Regions from separate parts of the Streptomyces spongiicola genome, predicted to be linked through region 1. Evidence: riboswitches for the same ligand, from Rfam matches in the RefSeq annotation. Region 1 holds a riboswitch; each other region holds the start of a gene.
The links. A riboswitch is a leader RNA that binds a small molecule or an ion and turns the genes downstream of it on or off. The one in region 1 is predicted to bind cyclic di-AMP.

Region 1 (5,673 bases):
TGCCCACGGAGGCGGTGAGGTCGGCGACCGCCCGTTCGAAGCGTTCGGCGACGGCGTCGGGGTCGCTGCCGGGCCGGATGATGTCATTCCCGCCGGCGCAGAACGTCACCAGGTCCGGAGCGAGTTCCCTGGCACGCGGGACCTGCTCCTCCACGATCTGGTCGAGGAGTCTGCCGCGTACGGCGAGATTGGCGTAGCGGAGGCCGTGCTCCGGTAGACGGCCGTCCAGCAGGACCGCGAGACGGTCCGCCCACCCGACGAACCGTCCGTCGGGGCCGGGGTCCCCGACGCCCTCGGTGAAGCTGTCACCGATCGCCGCGTACGACCCGAAGGGTTCCGTTGCTCTTGATCGCGAATCGTCTGCCACGTCGAGCCATCATTCACCGCGTGAAGTGACCTACGCCACCGTAGGGAGGGGGTGACGGTACGTGACATGGACCACCAGGTCGGTTCTCGGCCGAACGGGCACCGCGGGCACAGCGCGCCCTACCCGCGCGCCCGCCCCGACGAAAGCCTGATGGTGACCGCTACGGACCGGCGGGCCCTACCCGCCCGCTCCGCCCCCTGGCCGCTCCGTGCCCGCCCGCTGTCCGATCTCGGCCACCCCCGCACTCCCCGCCCACTCCCCCACTGCCCCGCTGCCTCGCGAGGGCGGTACGAAGGTGTCCGCCGGCCCCCTGCGCGGGGCCGGCGGACGGATGACGCCGCGCGAGGTACCGGCGCAGCGTCAGATCGCGACCCCGTGCCCGCGCAGATAGGCCAGCGGGTCGATGTCCGATCCGTAGCCGGGGCCGGTACGGATCTCGAAGTGCAGGTGCGGGCCGGTGGAGTTGCCGGTCGAGCCGGACAGGCCGATCTGCCGGCCGCCCGTGACGCTCTCTCCGGAGGAGACGGACAGCCGGGAGAGGTGGGCGTACTGCGAGTAGGTGCCGTCGTCGTGCTTGATGACGACTTCGTTGCCGTACGCACCGCTCCACCCGGCCGAGACCACCGTGCCGGGTCCGACGGCCTTCACGGACGTGCCGGTCGGGGCGATGAAGTCCACACCGGTGTGGTAGCCGCTGGACCACATGGCTCCGGCGGCCCTGTACGCGGTGCTGACGCCGCCGGTCACCGGGGCGAAGTAGCCCGACGGGGCGTTCTCGGCGGCGGCTCCCGCCGCCGGGACCCGGGCCGGGGCCGCTGACGGCGCCGCGACGGCGCGGACGGCGGTGCGGGAGGCGCGGTCGGCGGGGGCGGCCGGCTTCTGCGCCGCGGGCCGGTTCCCGGCCTTCGCCGGGGTGCCGCCCTTGGGCTCGCTCTTCGCCTGCGGCGTCGGGGCAGCCTGGACCTTCGGCGTGCCGTGCAGGCTGAGTTCAAGGCCCGGGTGGATCAGCGAGGGGTTCTCGCCGACGGCGGCGCGGTTGTCGGCGTAGAGCTGCTGCCAGCCGCCCGCGACACGCTGCTCGGCGGCGATCTTCGAGAGGTGGTCGCCCGGCACGACGGTGTAGAGCCCTTGCGCCTTGCCGGTCTGCGGTGCCTGGGGGGCGACGGCCTTCTGGACGGTCGGGGCGACGTGCCCGGCGGGCGCGGACTGACCGGCGGTGCTCGCGCCCGCGGCACCCGCGAACGGGATCGCGATGACGGCTCCGCCCGTACCGGCGGCGACGAGTCCGCGCCTGAACGGGCTGGTTCTCGGACGGCGGTGCTTCCCCTTACCGGGCATGGCGCTTTCCTCTCCGCCGCCTGCGAGGTGAGCTGTCGGGTTCGGGCTGGAGCCGCCCGGCCGCGCGTGGGCACGGCTTCACCCCAAGCCGTCCGGGGTCACGGAACGGCGCGGTACCTGGGTCCCCCGCTCCTGCCGCATGTGTGGGTGGGTGCGATATTCCGGACGGCGGCAGGATGAGGCGTTCCGACCGGATTGCGGTGACCGTATGGGAGCCGGGCCGACGGGAACAAGCCGTCATTTCCCCACTGAATCGATCTGCCGGATATCAGCACACATTTCCCGGTCACGCTGCGTGGATTCCGGATCAGCGACTTCCACGCGGGCAGGGGAGTTGAGCCATCGGACTCTCCACGGAACGTCACGGATATGATTCACCTCACGGGTGAACGGCCATAACGATTCCTATCGGCGCAGATTACCCAAAAGATGCCAACTCGGACACTTTACATATTGCTCACTCTCGGCATTTAATGCCTCGAACAACACGAAAGCCCTTTAATCCCCGCCCGGCCGGAATCCCTGTTCCCGCAGCGGACACCCCGCGGTGGTCCAGCCCACCCGGACCCCGCACCCGGCACGGCCGCACCGGCGCCTCATCGGTCACGGCACTGCGCACCACGGCCCACCGGGATCGGGGCACCACTCGCCGAGGCCCCCCGCGTAACGCGAAATAATTGCCTGAGTAACCGATGTCGTAATGTCAGCACCGCGCCATCGTCGGCGAGCAGCGCCGACCGCAGACACGGAGGAGCCCCCGTGACGCAGCAGCTGCCCAGGACCCCGTCGGCCGAACCCGAGCTGGCGGGCGTGCGCAACTTCCGGGACGTGGGCGGGCTGCCGACCGTGGACGGACGGCGCGTTCGGTCCGGACTGCTCTTCCGCAGCGGCCATCTCGCGCACGCGACGGATTCGGACACGGCCTTCCTGTCCTCACTCGGGCTCCACACGGTCTTCGACTTCCGCAATGCCGCCGACCAGCGGCTGGAGGGGCCGGACGTCGAACTCTCGGGAGTGCGCAACGTCAATATCCCGCTGTCGGACCCGGCCGACGGGGCGGAGTTCTGGCGCATGGTGCGTGACGGGAACCTCGATCAGCTGAAGTCGATCCTCGCCGACGGCCAAGCGGCGGGGCGGATGATCGCCTCCTACCGCACGCTCATCAGGGAGCGCACCGCCGAGCACAGCCGCGTCCTGCACGCACTGGCCGACGACAGCACACCGGCGCTGATGCACTGCGCGGCGGGCAAGGACCGGGCGGGCCTGTCCATCGCCGTCTCACTGCTGGCGGTGGGTGTCGAGCGGGACGCCATCGAGGCGGACTACCTCAAGTCGAACGACCCCCACCGGCGCTACCGGGTGCGGCGCAGCGACAGCTCACCGGCCGGGATGTCGCCCGAGGTGATGGAGCTGCTGAAGCCGCTGTTCGACGCCCGGGCCGAGTACCTGGCCGCGGCGTTCGAGACCATGGAGGAGGTCTGGGGCGGCACCGAGCGCTATCTGGAGGAGGGCCTCGGCCTGACGCCCGCGACGCGGGAGCGGTTGCGGGAGCGGCTGGTGGACGGCACGGTCTGACCCACGGCCGGCCGCTCGTCCCGGACCGGCCGCTCGTCCCGGACCGGCCACTCGTCCCGGACCGGCCGCCCGCGCCGGAGCCGCTGCCCTCCCCGGAGCCGCTGACGGGCCCGGAACGGGGCCCGGAACGGGGCCCGCGCCGGAGCCGGCGCGCCGGGGACACCGCGCCGGACCCGGCATGCCGGACCCAACGCACCGAACCCAACGCACCGGGCCCAACGCACCGGGCCCAACGCACCGGGCCCCGGCCCGGCAGGGGATCACTCCGCGGTCCTGTGCCGCACCGACCCACCGAGACCCGCCGCAGCCGGGGCCATCGTGACCGGCCCGCCGCGACCGAGGCCACCGCGACCGGGGCCGCGGCATCCGTGCCGCGCCCCGCTCAGTGACCGGCGATCGCCTGCTTCACGAGGGTCTTCCCGAAGTCCCACATCAGCCCGCTGCCGCCGTGCGCGTCGTCCATGACGGCGGTGAAGGCCCCGACGAACCGGTCGACCTCCCGCTCCCCGACGATCAGCGGCGGAATCAGCTTGATCACTTCCAGCCGGTCGCCAGAGACCTGCGTGAGGATGCGGTGGCGTTGCAGCAGGGGCACCGCCACCATCTGGGCGAACAACCCCTTGCGCGCCGCCTGCAGCATCGACCAGCGGCCGCGCAGCTTCAGCGAGGCAGGTCTGCCGAACTCGATCCCGATCATCAGTCCGCGCCCGCGGACCTCGTGGAGCAGCTCGTAGCGGTCCACCAGGGCGGCGAGCCTGGTCCGCAGCGAATCCCCGGTCGCCCTGGCGTTCGCGACGACCTGCTCGTCCTCGATCACCGAGAGCACGGCGAGGCCCGCCGCCATGGCCTGGGCGTTGGAGCCGAAACTCGCCGAGTGCACCAGCACCCGGTCCATCGAGGAGTAGACCTTCCTGAAGATCCAGTCCTTGCCGAGGGTCGCACCGACCGGCACATAGCCGCCGGACAGGGCCTTGGCGACGCAGACGAGGTCGGGCTCGACACCGTCGTCGTGCTGGTAGGCGTAGAAGTCCCCGGTCCGGCCGAGGCCGGTCTGCACCTCGTCGGCGATCAGCAGTGCCCCGTGCCGGCGCAGCAGTTCCTGTGCCGCGGGAAGGAATCCGGGCGGGGCCTCGTGCACGCCCTTTCCCTGGATGGGCTCCACGACGAAGCCGGCCACGTCGCCGCGGGCGAGCTCCCGCTCCAGTGCCGCCAGATCGCCCAGCCCCACCGCGGTGTCGGGGAGCAGCGGGGCGAAGCCGTCCCGGAAGCCCGCCTCGCCGTTGACCGACAGCGACCCGGCCGTCAGCCCGTGGAAGGCGTGGTCGCAGTGCAGGATCCTGGGGCGGCCGGTCGCGCAGCGGGCGAACTTCAGGGCCGTCTCGACCGCCTCCGTGCCGCTGTTGCAGAAGAACACCCGGTCGAGGTGGGGGCTGTGGGCCAGCAGTTTCTCGGCGAGCAGCCCGGGCAGGGGAGGGCAGTCGAAGCGGGTCAGATCGGCGAGGGGGGCGTCGAGGACGTCGTGGAGCGCCTTGCGGACGACGGGGTGGTGCCGGCCGAGCCCCATGACGCCGAACCCCGAGAGCATGTCGAGGTAGTCGCCGCCCTCGTCGTCCCAGAGGTAGGCTCCCTCCCCACGCTCGTACACCCTGTCGAAACCGATCGTCCGCAGCATGCGCGGCAGTTGGTGGTTGAGGTGCCGGGCGTGCAGCTCGTACCGCTCGCCACCGCGTTCCTCGAGCAGTTTCGCGAGGTCGAATCCGCTGCTCATCGGCGGCTCTCCCGGAACGCCGGAGGGCCCCCCGGCCGCGCGGTCCCGGGGAGCGTCCCGGAACCGCGGTGCCCGGGTGCCCTGCCGGTCCCCCGGGATCCGGCCGGGGCGGCCGGCGTCCGGCGCCCGGTGGCCGTTCTCAACTCCCGCTCCCGGAAACGGTCTCCCGCGCGGCGCGCAGCGACTCCTTCAGGGAGCCCATGGTGGCCAGGACGGCGGTCGGTTCGTACCCGCAGTGGGCCATGCAGTTCGCGCAGCGGGGGTCCCTGCCGCGCCCGTACTTGCTCCAGTCGGTCTCCTCGACGAGTTCCCGGTAGGTGGGGACGTATCCGTCGCTCATCAGATAGCAGGGGCGCTGCCAGCCGAACAGCGAGTAGTTCGGGATCGCCCAGGCCGTGCAGGGGAAGTCGACCTTGCCCTCGAGGAAGTCCAGGAAGAGCGGGGAGTGGTTCAGCCGCCAGCGCCGCCGGTTGCCTCCGGCGAAGGCCTTCCGGAACAGTTCGCGGGTCTGCTCGACGCCGAGGAAGTGCTCCTGGTCGGGTGCCTTCTCGTAGGCGTACGCCGGGGAGATCATCATCTCGTCGACCCCGAGGTCGTCGTTGAGGTAGTTGAGCACCTCGATGAC
Region 2 (5,673 bases), 1.8 Mb from region 1:
CATGGACGTACTCATCAATGTCTTTGTCGCCCTTCACATCATCGGAATCGCCGCGCTGCTCGGCGGCTTCCTCACGCAGATGAAGGCGATGGGGGAGGGCACGGCGCGCTTCACCCCGGGGATGCTGCACGGCGCGCTCACCATGCTGGTGACGGGCGTGGCACTGGTGGGACTGAACCAGGCGGACGGCCAGCCCGTGAACAACCTCAAGGTCGGTGTCAAGCTGGCCGTGCTCGTGGTGGTCCTGGCACTGGTCTACGTCAAGCGGGACGAGGAAGCCGTGGACAAGCGGGCGTTCGGGGCGGTCGGCACTCTGACCTTGGTGAACATCCTGATCGCGACGCTCTGGACATGATTGACCCCCGCACCGGGTGCGGGAGCCCGGTGTACGTGACCGCGTGAGGGGCTCCCGCGTACGCGCGGGGATCCCTACCCGTACGCCTGCTCCGGGTCCTCGTCGATCGGGGCTCCCGCGTACGCGCGGGGATCCCCACATAGCCCGAGTTGGGGCGCAACCGGCACTCGGGGCTCCCGCGTACGCGCGGGATCCCGGGGCGCGGGGATCCCGGGGTGTGCTCAGTCACGGCGGTGCGGGGATGCCCTGGGCATGGCCGCACTCGCCGAGCACGGCGCACCCCGCACCCGCCGAGCACGGCGCACCCCGGGCCCGCCGAGCACGGCGCACCCCGGGCCCGCGTGCCGCTCCCCCACGGGTCCGGGATTCGCCGGAGCGCACGGACCCGAGCGGCCCCGGAGCCTCGTTCCGGAGAGGGACCCGGGCCCTTCCCCGGCTGCACCGCAGGACCGCCGCCCCCGCACGTACCGGTCCTGCGGCCGGACGCGGCGGCGCTACGCGGGGCGGACGCTGCCGTGGACCGGCATGTAGTAGATCGACTCCGCGCGGACGTTCGCGCCCGGCTCGGGGGCGTGGATCATCATGCCGTCGCCCGCGTAGATCCCGACATGGCTGATGTCGTCGTAGAAGAAGACCAGGTCACCGGGGAGCAGATCGGCCGTGGCCACTCGCTGCCCGGCCCCCATCTGGTCCCAGGTGGTGCGGGGCAGATCGACGCCCGCCGCGCGCCAGGCCGCCTGGGTGAGCCCCGAGGAGTCGTACGAACTCGGGCCGGTCGCGCCCCGGACGTACGGCTTGCCTATCTGGGCGTGCGCGAAGGACAGCACCTTCTCGGCCTTGGCCGCGTATGTGCCGCCGGCCGTCGCGGAACCGCCCTCCCTGCCCGTCGCAGTGCCCGTGCCCGTCGCGGTGCCCGTGCCCGTGCCGCCGTCCGTCCCTTCCCATGCCTGCCGCTCGCGCTCCTGGAACCGCCACTCGACCTCGGCCACCGTGCCGGCCGAGGCTTCGGCCTCCGCCCTGGCCTCCGCCTTCCGGCGGGCCTGCTGCTCCTTCGCGCGCTCGACTTCGGCGAGCCGCGTCCGGTCATCGGCGGTCAGCCGCGACAGCAGCTCCCTCGCCCCCGCGAGCTTCTGCTGGGCGGCCTGCTTCCTGGCGCGCAGCGGCTCCTGCGAGTCCGTGAGCGGCTCCAGGTTCCCGGCGGCCTGCCGGGCCTGCCCGGGTCGCTCGGCCTGCTCGGCCTGCCCGGGTCGCTCGGCCTGTTCGGCGGCCTCGGCCGACCGGGTCCGGTGCTCGGTGACGGCGCCGTGCTGCTGCCCGGCCGGCAGGTCCACCGGCTGCGCCTGGTCGGTGTGGACCCGCGGGTCTTCGGCGAGCAGCAGCGCGGTGGCCGGGGCGACGGCGCCCGTGCGGTCCGGGGTCGCGGCCTGGACGCCCAGGGCGCGCCGGGACTCGCCGAACGCCTCCGTGCGCGCGGCGGTTTCGTCGAGGGAACGGTCCACCGTGCGGCGCTGCTGCCCGGTGGCCTCCTTCGCCCTGCCGTGCTCCTTCGCCCTGCCGAACTCCTGGTTCGGCGAACCCGCCTGCCGGTAGAGGTCGTCGACCTTCTTCTGGACCTCCTCGACGGTGGGCTTCGTGCCGGCTGTCGCGTTCTGGGCCGAGAGGAGCGAGACTCCCGCTATGGCGGCCGTCGTGAACCCGACGGCGGGTGTGCTGGTACGTGTGCGGCTGCGCGGCTTGCGGTGCGACGCCAAGGCCGGCATCTCCTTCCGTGGAACGCCTACCGGGTTAGCTGTCGGGTTCGGACGGAACGGAAGGCTGCCCTACGGGCCGGGTGAAGGCCGGCCCGATTCACCCCGGTTGTGCTTGATGAGTGGGTCCCCGGTTCCGAACTCCTTTGCAAGAGCAACGGATTCGGCGCGGCTGCCCGGCTGGCGTGGTTCGCCGAAGGGGGTACGGGCCGCCTGGGCGAGCACGCTAGCCAAAGTGTGGTGCTGCTGTGAAGGAGGGTGTTCGATATGCCCGATACATTTCCGTTACCTTGGCGCTGCGTGTCCGTGTCATGACCAGAGGTGTCCGGTACTGATTCCCCGGAAGGCGGCGGCGGACCGTCAGTGGGGCCGCCTAGACTCGGAGAGCGATGAGCAGCCTCTTTGACGACAGTTTCCTGGCGGACCTCCGGCGGACCCCGGTCCCGGAGGAGCCCCCGCCGCCGGAGGACCACGAGCACCTTCCGGCGGAGGAGGTCCCGCACGACCTCTTCGAGGGCGGGTTCGACGAGCCCGGACCCGGTGACGCCTTCTACCGGGACGGCGCCCCGCGCCCGGTCATCGACCCGGCCGCCCTGCTGAGCGGGCTGAACGAGCAGCAGCGTGCCGCCGTCGTCCACACCGGCTCCCCGCTGCTCATCGTCGCCGGTGCCGGCTCCGGCAAGACCCGGGTGCTGACCCACCGGATCGCCCATCTGCTGGCGACCCGCGAGGTGCACCCCGGCCAGATACTGGCGATCACCTTCACCAACAAGGCCGCGGGCGAGATGAAGGAGCGCGTCGAGCAGCTCGTCGGCCCGCGCGCCCGCGCCATGTGGGTCTCCACCTTCCACAGCGCCTGCGTCCGCATACTGCGCAGGGAGAGCAAGAAGCTCGGCTTCACCTCGTCCTTCTCGATCTACGACGCCGCCGACTCCAAGCGGTTGATGGCACTGGTCTGCCGCGATCTGGACCTCGATCCGAAGCGCTACCCGCCGAAGGCGTTCAGCGCCAAGATCTCGAACCTGAAGAACGAGCTGGTCGACGAGGAGGCCTTCGCCGCCGAGGCCGGGGGTGCCGGCCGGTCCGACGGCTCCGGGGGAGGCTTCGAGCAGACGCTGGCCGAGGCGTACCGGATGTACCAGGCCCGGCTGCGCGAGGCCAACGCGCTGGACTTCGACGACATCATCATGACCACGGTCCATCTGCTGCAGGCGTTCCCGGAGGTCGCCGAGCACTACCGGCGCCGGTTCCGCCACGTCCTGGTCGACGAGTACCAGGACACCAACCACGCCCAGTACACCCTCGTGCGCGAGCTGGTCGGCACGGGGTACGACGACCTCGGCCCCGCCGAGCTGTGCGTGGTGGGCGACGCCGACCAGTCGATCTACGCCTTCCGCGGTGCCACCATCCGCAACATCCTCCAGTTCGAGGAGGACTACCCGGACGCGACCACGATCCTGCTCGAGCAGAACTACCGCTCGTCCCAGACGATCCTCTCCGCGGCCAACGCGGTGATCGAGCGCAACGAGAGCCGCCGTCCCAAGAACCTGTGGACGAACGCGGGCGCGGGCGCGCGGATCACCGGCTACGTCGCGGACACCGAGCACGACGAGGCCCAGTTCGTCGCCGACGAGATCGACCGGCTGGCGGACGCCGGCGAGGCCAGGGCCGGCGAAGTGGCGGTCTTCTACCGGACCAACGCGCAGTCCCGTGTCTTCGAGGAGATCTTCATCCGCGTCGGCCTGCCCTACAAGGTCGTCGGCGGTGTGCGCTTCTACGAGCGCAAGGAGGTCCGGGACGTCCTGGCGTACCTGAGGGTCCTCGCCAACCCCGAGGACAACGTGCCGCTGCGGCGCATCCTGAACGTACCGAAGCGCGGCATCGGCGAGCGCGCCGAGGCGATGATCGACGCCCTCGCGCTGCGGGAGCGGATCACCTTCCCGCAGGCGCTGCGCCGAGTCGACGAGGCGTACGGCATGGCCGCCCGCTCCGCCAACGCCGTGAAGCGCTTCAACACGCTCATGGAGGAGCTGCGCACCGTCGTCGACTCGGGCGCCGGTCCCGCGGTGGTGCTGGAAGCCGTGCTGGAGCGGACCGGCTATCTCGCCGAACTCCAGGCGTCCACCGACCCCCAGGACGAGACCCGTATCGAGAACCTCCAGGAACTCGCGGCGGTGGCCCTGGAGTTCGAGCAGGAGCGCGGCGCCGAGGAGGGGTCGGGCACCCTCGCGGAGTTCCTGGAGCAGGTCGCGCTCGTCGCCGACTCCGACCAGATCCCCGACGACGAGGAGGGCGGCGGCGTCATCACGCTGATGACGCTGCACACCGCGAAGGGCCTGGAGTTCCCCGTCGTGTTCCTCACCGGCATGGAGGACGGCGTCTTCCCGCACATGCGGGCGCTCGGCCAGACCAAGGAACTGGAGGAGGAGCGCCGGCTGGCGTACGTGGGGATCACCCGTGCCCGGGAGCGCCTCTATCTGACGCGTTCCTCGATGCGCAGCGCCTGGGGCCAGCCCGCCTACAACCCGCCCTCGCGCTTCCTGGAGGAGATCCCCGACGCCCACCTGGAGTGGAAGCGGACGGGCCGGACGGCGGCGCCCGCCGGGCCGGCGCCCGGCGTCGTCTCGGCACTGTCGTCGTCCCGGTCCCGCTCCGGCCCGTCCGGCTTCGCGACCCGGCGGACGACGGACAAGCCGGTGATCGCCCTGGCCGTCGGGGACCGGGTCACCCACGACCAGTTCGGGCTGGGCACCGTGATGGCGGTGACGGGTTCGGGTGGCGACGCCCAGGCGACGATCGACTTCGGCGACGCCAAGCCGAAGCGGCTGCTGCTGCGGTACGCGCCGGTGGAGAAGCTCTGACGAGCCGGGAGGCCGCGCGCCCGGGGCCGTTCCGCGGGGAACTTCCGCGGGGCCCGGGCCGGTGCCGGTACGCCCTCCGGGTGAGCGGGCACGAGTAGGGCGGGCCGGCGCGAGTGGGACGCGTGCGTCGGGCGTGCCGGCGCGAGTAGGGCGGGCGTGCGTCGGGCATGGGCGGACGCGCGTCGGGCATGGACGGGCCGGGGCGGGCCGGCTGGGAGCCGGACCGCGCCGCTGCCGGGGGGATCAGGCGGGGCTCAGGCCGTGGCTGCGCAGCCACGCGAGCGGGTCGATCGCCGACCCGCCGCCGGGCCGCACCTCGAAGTGGAGATGCGGGCCGGTGGAGTTGCCCGAGTTGCCGGAGTACGCGATCACGTCACCGGCCTTGACCTGGCCGGAGCGGATCTTGGTGCTGCTCAGATGGCAGTACCAGGTCTCCGTGCCGTCGGCGGCGGTGACGATGGCCATGTTGCCGTAGGCGCTGTTCCACTGCGTCCGCACGGTGCCGTCGGTCGCGGCCATCACCGGCGTACCGTACGAGACCGGGAAGTCGATCCCGGTGTGCATGGACATCCAGTTGACCCCGGCCTGACCGTAGTAGGCGCTGAGGCCGCGCTGGGCGACGGGGAGGGCGAACTTCGGCCGCAGTTTCTCGCGGAGGACGGCCTCCTCCTCGCGCTTCTTGCGCTCCGCCTCCTGACGCGCCTTGAGG
Region 3 (5,673 bases), 3.3 Mb from region 1:
CGCGGCCCCGTCACCAGGAGGGCCCCCTGGTGACCCGCGGCCGCCGGGGGCGGTGCCCGCGGGCTGGGCCGGTTGGCCGATGGCGATGCGTCGGGCGGAGCTGTTGCGGTCAGCCTGAATGGGGCGCGGTACCGTCCGCGGCCTGGACGGACCCGGCAGGAGACAGTGTTGCGGCATCGAGAACGCGGCGGGGAAGGGTGGCAGAACGGTGGCCGCCGCCTCGTCACCCTGCTCCCGTGGCTGCTGATCGTGGGCGGGGTCTTCTACGACCTGGGAACACCCGACACCTTCACGGCCGTACCCCTCTTCACGGCGGCACCGCTGATCGCCGCCCCCTTCTGCTCGTTGCGCTGGACGGCGGCCACCGGCGTCGCCGCCTGCGTGGCGGTCACCGGGATGCACATCTACAGCGACCGACTCACGGGGATCCCGGCCATCACGGAGATACTGACCGTGTTCACGGTCTCCGTGCTGGCCCTCGTCCTCAATCGGATCGTGCGCCTGAGCGGGGAGCGCCTGGCGTCGGCCCGGTTCGTCGCGGAGGCGGCGCAGCGGGCCGTGCTGCCGACTCCGGACGAGCGGATCGACGGCTTGCAGGTCGCCGCCCGGTACGAGGCGGCCGAGCGGGACGCGTTCATCGGCGGGGACCTGTACGCCGTGCAGGAGACCCCGTACGGGGTGCGGCTGATCGTGGGGGACGTGCGGGGGAAGGGTCTGGGCGCGGTCGGGACGGTGGCCCTGGTCCTGGGTGCCTTCCGCGAGGCAGCCGAGCAGGAGCCCTCGCTGGCGGGGGTCGCGCAGCGGCTTGAGCGGGCGCTGGCGCGCGAGGGCGCGTGGGAGGCCGGGTCCGAGAACTCCGAGAACTCCGAGAGTTCCGAGGGCTTCACCACCGCCGTGCTCGCCGAGGTCCCGGGCGACGGAGAACGGATCAGGATCGTCAACCGGGGGCATCCGTCGCCGCTGCTGATCGCGGCGGACGGCGCGCTGCTCGTGCTGAATCCGCCCGAGCGGGCGCTGCCCCTGGGTATGGACCTGGGGACCTGGCCCGATCTGGTGTCCGAGACCTCCTATCCGCCCGGTGGCACGCTCCTGCTCTACACCGACGGCCTGTCCGAGGCACGGGACGCGCACGGTGTGATGTACGACCCGCGCAGCCGGCTGGGCGGCCGTGCCTTCTCCGGCCCGGAGGAACTGCTGGACGTGGTCGTCGCCGATGTGCGCCGGCACACGGGCGGTGCGGCGACGGACGACATGGCGCTGCTCGCGGTCACCCGGCGCGGGGAGCGGTAGTCAGCGGGGCGCCGGACGACGCCGGCCTCCCGTGGCAGGTCCCGTTGGTGCTTGTGGTGCTTGTGGTGCTTGTGGTGCTTGTGTGGCGTAGGACGGCGGGTGGGTTGGCCGGGGTGGGCCGATGGGCTGACGCTACGGAGCGTGATCGAAGCGGAGCCCTCCGCATAACATTTGACGAACTGTCAGAAATGCTGGCCTCGATTACGGGCGGCAACTTGCCGATTTTGCACCGGTTGTTGTGCTTAAGCTCTGGCCAACGTTCCTAACGATCAGCGGGAACAGCTTGGAATCGGGCCTCGATCTCTATTAACGTTCGATAACGCAGCGCGGTCGTCCCAGCCGTCGCAAGAGGCGGCACCGTGCGCATGCGCCGAATCCCGCAAGGGAACCGGGGAACCATCTATTTGGGGTGAATCGGGCACTTCGCGGTGCCCGAAGGAGACCTTCCTGCTCCGAACCCGTCAGCTAACCCGGTAGGTGAGAAGGAAGGAAAGGAGAACGCCTCCGTGGCGTCCAACGAGCCTGCCCTCCAGGAGCCCCCCACTACGCAGTGGGTACCCGGCGACCGGTGGGCTTCCGCCCCCGCGGCGGAGGAGTGGAACCCGACCGAGGAGTCGGTCCGTCCCGTCCGCGGCAGGCACCGCGTGGTCAAGCAGCGCAACGCGCTCGCGCGGAGTTCCACCGTCCTCGGTGTCGGCGTCATCGCCGCCGTCGGCGCGGGCGGCATGGCCACCGCCCAGGACAAGCCCGCGGTCTCCATCTCCCTGCCCGATGTCATCGCGGACAAACTCCCGGACCCCGAGTCGCTGCCCGGCGTGGGCTCCTTGATACAGGACGAGCCGGCTGACGAGGTCGTCGCAGACGGCCCGCTCACCTCGGCCGACACCACGGGTGAGGGGGGCGACGCGGGCGAGGCCCTGCGCGCCCGGATCCTCCAGCAGGCCGAGCAGCAGCAGGCCAACGCAGAGGCCGAGGCGCGGGCGGCCGCCGAACAGGCCGCCGCGGAGCAGGCCGCCGCCGAGGCGAAGCAGCAGAAGACCGAGGCGGCGAAGGCTGCCGAAGCGGCCGCCGAGGCTGAGCGCAAGGCCGCGGAGGAGGCCGCGCGCAAGGCGGAGGCCGAGCGACTCGCCAAGCTCGCGGCGAGCTACTCCCTGCCGACCTCGTCGTACACCCTCACCTCCACCTTCGGGCAGGCCGGATCACTGTGGTCCTCCGGCTACCACACGGGTCTCGACTTCGCCGCTCCGACGGGTACCCCGGTCAAGGCCGTGCACGGCGGCACGATCAAGTCGGCCGGCTGGTCCGGGTCGTACGGCTACCACATCGTTCTGGAACTCGAGGACGGTACCGAGGTCTGGTACAGCCATCTGTCGTCGATGACCGTGAGCGCGGGGCAGAAGGTCTCCACCTCCGAGACCATCGGGCGGGTCGGCGCCACCGGCAATGTCACCGGCCCGCATCTGCACCTCGAGGTGCACACACCGGGTGGTGACGGTATCGACCCCGCCGCCTGGCTGCGAGGCAAGGGCCTCTCCGTCTGACCGTCTGGTCCGTGGGGCCCGTGGGGTCCCTCGGCCCGGTGAATCCCCCCGGCCCCCGGCCCTTCGGCCACACGGCCCATCTGATCCCCCTCGGCCCGTCGGCAACTCCCGGCCCGCCCCTCGGTCGGCCCGTCCGGTCTGACAGGGAGCCGTTGCTGTCCGGGCGCCGGCGGCCCGGGCCGCTGGCGGCCCGGCTACGCGCCCCACCGGCGCCCGGGCCACCTGGGGTCGTGCCATGCCCCGGGGACGGGCCGCCCGGAGGGCACGCGTCCGGTGTGCCCCTGTCTCTCCGCGTCCCCCGTCTCCCCGCATCCCTCGTCTCCCCGCGTCCACGGTCTCGACCCGTCCACCGATCAGCAGCGGTCAGCCGCGGTACGGGTTGAAGCCGCTGTAGTCCAGATGCGGCGGGGGCTGCCAGGCCCGGCCCGTCGCACGGGCGGCGTACGTCAGGGCCGGGCCCGCGACGCCCCTGCGCTGCCAGAGGTGGTGCAGCAGCTCCTGCTCCCGGGCGGTGAAGTCCGGCTCGGCCGCGCCCCGCCCGGCCCGGTGCCGGAGGAAGGCCAGGGAGGTGGCGAAGATCTCGTACTCGGAGACCGCGCGTGCGGCGGCCGGGCCGTGGGTGCGGCCCGCCACGTCCCGGGCCATCGTGCGGGCCTTCATGGAGGACAGCGCGAGCGGTTCGGCCGGGGCCAGCCAGCCCGCCGCGGCGTACGCGGGCAGTTCCGCGGCGACGGTGCGCAGCTCGCGCTGCCGGGTCCACACCGCCAGCCAGGTCAGCAGACCGAAGGCGGGCACCATGAAGGCCGCGTACACCGCGTAGAAGCCCAGCGGGCCGAAGACCGCCGAGCCGTTCCACAGCGCGTGCATGCCCATGGCGAGGAGCAGGCCGAGCAGCGGCAGTGCGACCCTGCGGACCCTCCGGTGCCGCGCCGAGGCCGCCGCCAGGCCGAAGCCGATGCCCGTGAGCACCGTGAACAGCGGATGGGCGAACGGCGACATCACGATTCTGACGAAGAACGTCGCCGCCGTGACGGAGGCGAAGCCCGAGGTGCCGAACTGCTGGTCCTCGCCGAAGGCGTTGCCGAGGTAGAGGATGTTCTCCGTGAAGGCGAAACCGGTGGCGGTGAAACCGGCGATCACGACACCGTCGACCAGGCCCGTGAAGTCCTGCCTCCGGAAGAGGAAGAGCAGCAGCACGGCGGCCGCCTTGGCGGTCTCCTCGACCACGGGCGCGACGACGGTCGCGCCGATCGCGTCGGCGTGCGTCGGGTCGGCCGTGGCGGTGGCTATCCACCGGGTCGCGAACGTGTTGGCGATGATGGCGACGAGGGCGGCCGCACAGGCACCCCAGGCGAAGGCGAAGACGAGGTTGCGCCAGGGACCCGGTTCGACCCGGTCCAGCCAGCGGAACGCCGCGGCCAGGAGCGGCACGGGAAGCACGGCGAGACCGAGTCCGACCAGGAAGCCCTCTGTCCCGGTCTGTTCGCGCACCAGCGCGAGGATCATCAGTCCCGAGAGGGCCAGCAGAGTGATCAGCGCCCACGCGCGGACGGGCCCGCTGCGCCAGAAGTCGCGTCGCGGCTTGTAGCGCCAGCGGGCACGCTCCGGCACGGCGTCGAAGAGCGGCCGCTCGTCGCACGCCGGGACGGCGGGGCGGGCGGCCGGATGCGGCTGCGGGGACCAGTCGGACACCACACGACCCTAACGAGAGGTACGGACAACGCGCGACGGCGCCGGTGCCGTCGGTGCCCGGGCTCCTGGATGGGCGCTGGGTGCTGGGTGCTGTTCGTTCGGGTGCCGGCGGATCCTCGCCGGACTCAGCCGCCCGGGAGGGGCCCTCGGCGCCGTCCGCTTCGGGTTGGGCCGGCGAACCGCGACTTCGCCGTCATCCGCTCCGGCGCCGGAAGAGGAGGTCGTGTACGACATGGCCCTTGTCGAGGCCCTGGCCCTCGAACCGGGTCAGTGGCCGGAAAGCCGGCCGGGGCGCGTAGCCGCCGCCGGCCTCGGTGTTCTCGAAGTCCGGATGGCCGGTCAGCACCGCGAGCATCTGCTCGGCGTAGGGCTCCCAGTCCGTCGCGCAGTGCAGGAGCGCGCCCGGCTTGAGCCGGCTCGCCGCCAGGGCGAGGAACTCGGGCTGGATCAGCCGTCGCTTGTGGTGGCGCTTCTTGGGCCAGGGGTCCGGGAAGTAGACCCGCACGCCGTCGAGCGCGGCCGGCGGGAGCATCTCGCGGAGCAGGATGATCGCGTCGCCGTTGGCCACCCGCACGTTGTCCAGGCCCGCGCGCTCCGCGAGGCCCAGCAGATTGCCCTGGCCGGGGGTGTGGACGTCCACGGCGAGGATGCCCGCCCCCGGGTCGGCCGCGGCCATCCGCGCGGTCGCCTCGCCCATGCCGAAGCCGATCTCCAGGACGACCGGCAGTCCGCCGAACATCGCGTCCAGGTCGAGGGTGCGCAGCCCGTCGATGTCCAGTCCCCAGACCGGCCAGAGGCGCCGCAGTGCGGCGGCCTGCCCGGGCGTCACCCGGCTCCGGCGCGGCTGGAAGCTGCGGATCCGCCGCTCGTGGTGCGCGCCCGCGGGATCGGCTGCGGGGCCGTCGGGAAAGCGCGGCGCACCCTCGGGTCGGGCGGTGGCGATGTCGCGGGGAGCGTTCCCCCGCCGGCCTGCGGGGGTGGTGTTCTCGGACTCAGACACAATGCCCCGATTGTACGGCGGCGGGCGCGGACCGGGGACGGCCGGTGTCAGGTGCGGTCGGTGTCAGGTGCGGCCGGTTTCGCGTGCGGGTCGGTGTCGCGTACGGGTCGGTGTCAGGTGCGGCCCAGTCGGGCCAGCGCCCGTCGGGCC

Region 2: linked by a shared signal. The riboswitch ahead of DDQ41_RS21210 (C40 family peptidase) and the one ahead of DDQ41_RS28555 (M23 family metallopeptidase) in region 1 are both predicted to bind cyclic di-AMP.
Region 3: linked by a shared signal. The riboswitch ahead of DDQ41_RS14550 (M23 family metallopeptidase) and the one ahead of DDQ41_RS28555 (M23 family metallopeptidase) in region 1 are both predicted to bind cyclic di-AMP.

Annotation. Positions count from the first base shown of each region.
Region 1 is NZ_CP029254.1:6,574,633-6,580,305, reverse strand. It holds gene DDQ41_RS28560 (SGNH/GDSL hydrolase family protein) at 1-367, opposite strand, end outside; gene DDQ41_RS28555 (M23 family metallopeptidase) at 728-1,705, opposite strand; cyclic di-AMP (ydaO/yuaA leader) riboswitch at 1,708-1,865, opposite strand; gene DDQ41_RS28550 (tyrosine-protein phosphatase) at 2,465-3,280, shown strand; gene DDQ41_RS28545 (aspartate aminotransferase family protein) at 3,663-5,048, opposite strand; gene hpnH (adenosyl-hopene transferase HpnH) at 5,188-5,673, opposite strand, start outside.
Region 2 is NZ_CP029254.1:4,807,277-4,812,949, forward strand. It holds gene DDQ41_RS21205 (hypothetical protein) at 2-355, shown strand; gene DDQ41_RS21210 (C40 family peptidase) at 850-2,115, opposite strand; cyclic di-AMP (ydaO/yuaA leader) riboswitch at 2,114-2,282, opposite strand; gene pcrA (DNA helicase PcrA) at 2,493-4,964, shown strand; gene DDQ41_RS21220 (M23 family metallopeptidase) at 5,208-5,673, opposite strand, start outside.
Region 3 is NZ_CP029254.1:3,320,665-3,326,337, reverse strand. It holds gene DDQ41_RS14555 (PP2C family protein-serine/threonine phosphatase) at 169-1,290, shown strand; cyclic di-AMP (ydaO/yuaA leader) riboswitch at 1,649-1,785, shown strand; gene DDQ41_RS14550 (M23 family metallopeptidase) at 1,797-2,831, shown strand; gene DDQ41_RS14545 (PrsW family intramembrane metalloprotease) at 3,195-4,523, opposite strand; gene trmB (tRNA (guanosine(46)-N7)-methyltransferase TrmB) at 4,717-5,523, opposite strand; gene lhgO (L-2-hydroxyglutarate oxidase) at 5,637-5,673, opposite strand, start outside.